Regions from separate parts of the Hathewaya histolytica genome, predicted to be linked through region 2. Evidence: a T-box and tRNA genes for the amino acid it is inferred to sense, from the RefSeq annotation. Region 2 holds a T-box; the other holds one or more tRNA genes.

Region 1 (3,426 bases), 2.6 Mb from region 2:
GCGAGAAATAGGTGAGAATCCTATTGGCCGAATATCTAAGGTTTCCTGAGGAAGGCTCGTCCTCTCAGGGTTAGTCGGGACCTAAGCCCAGGCCGAAAGGCGTAGGCGATGGACAATCGGTTGATATTCCGATACCGCCAAACTTCGTTTGACAAATGGGGTGACGTAGAAGGATAGGGTATGCACACTGTTGGAGTGTGTGTTCAAGCACTTAGGCAGGCTAAGCAGGCAAATCCGTTTAGTCAATGCTGAGGTGTTACGAGGAGCGATTTTTTTCGCGAAGTATCTGATTCCACGCTGCCAAGAAAAGCCTCTATGGAGAAATTTGGTGCCCGTACCGCAAACCGACACAGGTAGATGAGGAGAGAATCCTAAGGCCGGCGGAAGAATTGTTGTTAAGGAACTCGGCAAATTGACCCCGTAACTTCGGGAGAAGGGGTGCCTAGCGAAAGCTAGGCCGCAGTGAATAGGCCCAGGCAACTGTTTAACAAAAACACAGGTCTCTGCTAAAGCGTAAGCTGATGTATAGGGGCTGACGCCTGCCCGGTGCTGGAAGGTTAAGGGGATCTGTAAGCGTAAGCGAAGCAGTGAACTTAAGCCCCAGTAAACGGCGGCCGTAACTATAACGGTCCTAAGGTAGCGAAATTCCTTGTCGGGTAAGTTCCGACCCGCACGAATGGCGTAATGATCTGGGCACTGTCTCAACAACAAATCCGGTGAAATTGTAGTGCAAGTGAAGATGCTTGCTACCCGCAGTTGGACGGAAAGACCCCGTAGAGCTTTACTGTAGCTTAGCATTGAATTTCGGTATTGTCTGTACAGGATAGGTGGGAGACTTGGAAATACCTTCGTCAGGGGGTATGGAGTCATCCTTGGGATACCACCCTGACAGTACTGGAATTCTAACGAAAGGCCATGAATCTGGTCGTCGGACATTGTTAGGTGGGCAGTTTGACTGGGGCGGTCGCCTCCGAAAGTGTAACGGAGGCGCCCAAAGGTTCCCTCAGCGCGGTCGGAAATCGCGCGTAGAGTGCAAAGGCAGAAGGGAGCCTGACTGCGACACATACAAGTGGAGCAGGGACGAAAGTCGGGCTTAGTGATCCGGTGGTACCTCGTGGGAGGGCCATCGCTTAACGGATAAAAGCTACCTCGGGGATAACAGGCTGATCTCCCCCAAGAGTCCACATCGACGGGGAGGTTTGGCACCTCGATGTCGGCTCGTCGCATCCTGGAGCTGAAGTCGGTTCCAAGGGTTGGGCTGTTCGCCCATTAAAGCGGCACGCGAGCTGGGTTCAGAACGTCGTGAGACAGTTCGGTCCCTATCCGCTGCGGGCGCAGGAAATTTGAGAGGAGCTGTCCTTAGTACGAGAGGACCGGGATGGACTGACCTCTGGTGCACCAGTTGTCACGCCAGTGGCACAGCTGGGTAGCTATGTCGGGAAGGGATAAACACTGAAAGCATCTAAGTGTGAAGCCCACCTCAAGATTAGATTTCCCATGACGAAAGTCAGTAAGACTCCTTGAAGAACACAAGGTTGATAGGTGAGAGGTGTAAGCATGGTAACATGTGTAGCTGACTCATACTAATAAGTCGAGGACTTGACCAATATAGTTTTCATTGTGCAATTTTGAGAGAACGATCTCTCAATGTATACCGTCTAACAACAACATATCCGGTGGTAATGGCGTAAAGGTAACACTCCTTCCCATACCGAACAGGCAAGTTAAGCTTTACAGCGCTGATGGTACTGCAGGGGAAGCCCTGTGGGAGAGTAAGACACTGCCGGGTAAATATTATTCCGAAGTAGCTCAATGGTGGAGCACTCGGCTGTTAACCGATAGGTTGGAGGTTCGAATCCTCTCTTCGGAGCCAATATGGCTGGATAGCTCAGTCGGTAGAGCAGAGGACTGAAAATCCTCGTGTCCCTGGTTCGATTCCTGGTCTAGCCACCAAACCATCTTAAGTAATTAAGATGGTTTTTTTATATTTAATTTTAAGTGAATCATAAGTTTATTATAAAAAAGAAATCTCCTTAAAGTAGGTATAAAAGTATTTACTGTAACTACTTTAAGGAGGTATTTATCATATAGGATTTAACTGTTTTGCAAATAGAAAAGTATATGTTTTTTATTTAGATGGTGTTGGTGCTGGTACTAATAAAGTAGATGTATCACCTTTAGTTGCTTTTTCACTTAAAACTTTAGAAGATAGAGTTTTAAAATCATCGAAAGAGTGAGTAGCTCCAGATACACCGTCCACTTTTTCTACATCTTGTTTACTAACCAATCCTTCATTAAATTTTTTACTAAATTCTTCAGCACAGGTTTTCTTACCTTGCTCTTTCATCATTTTATTGTATCCTTCGTCCTTGCTCTTGAATTGACCTTTATCATTTACATAGTCAAAGTTTGAAGATGCTATTTTTCCATCTTTAATCTCGATTTCTATAAATGCTTTCCATTTTCTTTCATCAGCTTTATCATATTCAGCTTTATATTTACCATCTTTGTATTGAGATGTAGCAGCGGTTGATTTAGTATCATCCTTCTTAGGCTCAGTTTTACTTCCACAACCTGTAATTATTGATAAACTTATAGCTGTTGCTACTAATAAACTTAAGACTCTTTTCTTTGTCATAATGAAATCTCTCCTTTTAATAATAGATAGATAAAACTTTAACAAATATATACATATTAAGCTAATAATTATATATAAAGAATGCATATGATTACTACATATTTTCTTCATAAATTAAATATTATTAATGATAATATATCATTAAATAGAAGGTTTTTCAAATATAAATATTAATATATTAAATAAATTATTAGCAGCATGATTTATGTGTAAATAGCATTAATCCGTTAAATAATTATCATCATTTGAAAGTATAAAGGAAAAGCTTATGTATGATTAGAATTTATACATAAGCTTTTAGTTATCTACTCTGATATAAGTTTGTAATTTTCATTTGTTTTAGTAAAATTTCCTTTTAGTCCAGAAGTTAAATATATCTTGTTATCCTTAGTTATAAATATAGCATCTACACCATCATATTTTTCGATTATCTTTTTCCCTTCATTAAGGCCTTTAGAAAATATAAAAGTTGAAAGGGCATCACCATCTACAGATTTAGCACTCACTATACTTATGCCAGCTAGCTCATTATTATAAGGATACCCAGTAAATGGATTGAGTATATGATGATATCTAATACCATCTTTTTTAAAATATCTTTCATATATTCCAGAAGTAACTACGGATTTATTTTCAACACTTATTGATCCTACTATTTTTCCACGAGAGTTCTTAGGATCTTGAATACCAATTTTCCAAGGGTTATTGTTTTTCGGATTCCTACCTAAGGCAAATAGATTACCACCTAAATCAACTAAAGCAGATTTAACGTTATTTTCATTTAATAT
Region 2 (3,426 bases):
CAGCGTTCTCTAAAGTTGTTATACCTTCCGCTAAAACTGCTGCCATCATTACATTAATAGTAGCACCTACACTTACGACATCAAAGTAAATGTTAGTACCTATAAGTCTATCTGCCTTTACTGTAACCGTACCATGAGATATGTCCACTTTAGCTCCAAGAGCTTTAAATCCCTTGATATGCTGATCTATTGGTCTTACCCCTATAGAACATCCCCCTGGAAGGTCAGCACTTGCTTCTTTAAATCTAGTAAGTAAACCTCCTAATATATAGTAAGAAGCTCTCATTCTTCTTACTTCTTCTGTATTAGCATTTACCGTATGGATTTCTGTACTATCTATAGTTACTGTATTTTTATTTCTTACAACTTTACATCCTAAACTCTCTAATATTTTCAAGCTACAAGCTGCATCTTCGATATCTGGAACATTTTCAATCACACAAATGCCTTTACTGGCAATTACAGATGAAGGTAAAATAGCTACTGCGGAGTTTTTCGCACCACTTATCTCAATTTCACCAAAAACCTTTTTACCTCCATGTATAACCAACTTCTCCATGTCACAACCATCCTTATCTAATAATATATTATATTAATTTTGTTCAATCTTCGTATTTATGTAAAATTAATCTTCTATCCTAAATAACTTATCATAAATTTTATTATATCATATAATCATTGATTTTTAACAAGGTTTTTAAAGGTTTTTTTACGAAATTTTAATTTAATTAATTTATGTATATCTATAAATTGCCAAAATCTTATTGTAATAATATTTTTTAATTTTACTGTTGAAATTATAGTTAAAAAACCTTATATTAGTTATTAAGTGAGCATACAAAATGTATTCATATTTGGAGGTCGCAATGAAATACCAATTAGTCGCTCTGTTCGATGATGAATCACATAATAAAATAGAGGGTATCCAAAGACAGATTTGCAAAAAATTTAAGTTATATAGGAGTAATCCTTCTATATATATACCTTTAAGTGTAGTTAGTAATCCTGATATGGAAAAGCTTGACCATGTTATCACCAAAATACTAGCTCCGTATAAAAAATATAAGGTTAATATTATGAATGGTTTATACGTTAACCCTGAAACAAAACAAGTCAATTTAGTTATTGATGAGAAAGGATATATGTCTAGAATTTGGAGAAATATAATAGATAATTTAGATCTTTATGGTTTTAAGCTAAGCCACATATCTTTTGAAAATTTAAATATAAATCTTCAAATACCCCTAGCAAATGCTAATTATAACATTAAAAAAATAGCAAATCAATCTGTAATTCCTGTAAAAAGGGAACTCTCAGCAGAAGAGCATCTTAATTTTGGGAAGATTGATCGAATAGAATTATGGAAAGTATCTAACAACAAAAGAGACATCTTAGTAAAAAGTTTTGAACTTAAAAATTTTTAATTCAAGTGTTGATTTTTATTTGTAAAAGTGGTTAAAATAGATATAATAGATATACATTTTAAAGACTATGAAGAGAAGAGTATATACGGAATGTAGTTATAGCGAACTGGGGATGGTGTAAGCTCAGTACGAAGTCCATATAGAAGAACATCTCAGAGTCACTAACCGAAATGCTATTGCAAAGTAGACTTAGTCGGATCCATGCCGTTACATTATGGACACTGTATTTGCAGTGATCGAGCGGAGATTTTCTCAACTTGGGTGGTACCACGGAAGTTACCTTTCGTCCCATAATATACAAGGTGTATTATGGGACGAAAGGTTTTTTATTTTGTACAATAAATTTTTATATAAATTAGGGAGGAATAAAAATGAAACCAGTATTAATAAAGACTCTTTATAGAGAAAAAGATATTTATCTAAACAAACAAGTAAAAATTTCTGGTTGGGTTAGAACAATAAGAGATTCTAAAGCTTTTGCATTCATGGAAATAAATGATGGAAGTTTCTTTAAAAATATTCAAGTAGTTATGGACGAAAATGCTTCAGGTTTTAAAGAAGCTGTTAAACTTTCAATAAGTTCTTCTGTATCTATTATAGGTACTTTAGTTGAAACTCCATCTGCAAAACAACCTTTTGAGATAAAAGCAGAAGAAATTATAGTAGAAGGTCTTTCTCATTCAGATTATCCTCTTCAAAAAAAGAGACATTCTCCTGAATACCTAAGAACTATAGCTCACTTAAGACCTAGAAGTAACCTTTTCTCAGCAGTATTTAGAATTCGTTCTTTAGCTGCTTATGCAATTCACAACTTCTTCTTTGAAAGAGGATTTGTATATGTACACACTCCATTAATAACTGGTAGTGATTGTGAAGGTGCAGGAGAAATGTTTAAGGTAACCACTCTTGATCTTCATAATATACCAAAAACAGAAGACGGAAAAATAGACTACTCTCAAGACTTCTTTGGTAAAGAGACTAATCTTACTGTAAGTGGTCAATTAGAGGGGGAAATATTTGCTCTGTCTCATAGAAATATATATACTTTTGGACCTACTTTTAGATCCGAAAACTCAAACACCACAAGGCATGCCAGCGAATTCTGGATGATAGAACCTGAAATGGCTTTTGCTGATCTTAATGATAACATGGATCTTGCTGAAGATATGGTTAAATATATAATTAGATTTGTACTTGAAAATGCTCCAGAAGAAATGGAATTCTTTAATAGCTTCGTAGATAAGGGATTATTAGAAAGATTAAATCTTGTTTTAAACTCTAACTTTGAAAGAGTGCCTTATACAGAAGCTGTGGAACTCTTAAAGCAATCAGGACAAAAATTTGAGTACCCAGTAGAGTGGGGTATAGACCTTCAAACTGAACATGAAAGATATTTAACAGAAAAGATATTTAATAAACCTGTATTCGTAACTAACTATCCAAAAGAGATAAAAGCCTTCTACATGAGAATGAATGAAGATAATAAAACTGTTGCAGCTATGGACTTATTAGTTCCTGGCATAGGGGAACTTATAGGTGGAAGCCAAAGAGAAGAAAGATTATCTGTATTAGAAAATAGATTAGAAGAATTAGGACTTAAAAAAGAAGATTATTGGTGGTATTTAGAGCTTAGAAAATACGGTGAGACTAAACACTCTGGATTTGGCCTAGGTTTTGAGAGAGCTATTATGTACTTAACTGGTGTAGGTAACATAAGAGACGTAATACCATTCCCAAGAACTCCTAAAAACGCTGAATTCTAATTTAAACTGAATGGGGGATACTATATTGGATTTTAAAAATTTATTCTCTATGCAAGAAATGCTAGATTATAGAATAGAAAAAGAACATGGTCTACTCAACGAAAATCTTATACCTAAAAAAGCCCTAGCTCTTTTCGTTGAACTTGGTGAGCTTGCTAACGAAACTCGTTGCTTTAAATTTTGGAGTAGTAAAGGTCCTTCTTCAAAGGAAGTTATATTAGAAGAATACGTAGATGGAT

What was found. The T-box of region 2 lies ahead of asnS (asparagine--tRNA ligase). A T-box ahead of a tRNA ligase gene usually reads a tRNA of that ligase, here a tRNA-Asn.
Region 1: it encodes a tRNA-Asn, which carries the amino acid that the T-box ahead of asnS (asparagine--tRNA ligase) is inferred to sense. The anticodon was not compared.

What each region holds. Positions count from the first base shown of each region.
Region 1 is NZ_LR590481.1:60,469-63,894, forward strand. Features, by position in the region: rRNA gene FGL08_RS00315 (23S ribosomal RNA) at 1-1,607, shown strand, start outside; rRNA gene rrf (5S ribosomal RNA) at 1,673-1,789, shown strand; tRNA gene FGL08_RS00325 (tRNA-Asn) at 1,799-1,873, shown strand; tRNA gene FGL08_RS00330 (tRNA-Phe) at 1,878-1,953, shown strand; gene FGL08_RS00335 (FMN-binding protein) at 2,129-2,638, opposite strand; gene FGL08_RS00340 (FAD:protein FMN transferase) at 2,944-3,426, opposite strand, start outside.
Region 2 is NZ_LR590481.1:2,639,931-2,643,356, forward strand. Features, by position in the region: gene murA (UDP-N-acetylglucosamine 1-carboxyvinyltransferase) at 1-559, opposite strand, end outside; gene FGL08_RS12750 (hypothetical protein) at 867-1,424, shown strand; T-box leader at 1,483-1,718, shown strand; gene asnS (asparagine--tRNA ligase) at 1,796-3,187, shown strand; gene FGL08_RS12760 (dUTP diphosphatase) at 3,213-3,426, shown strand, end outside.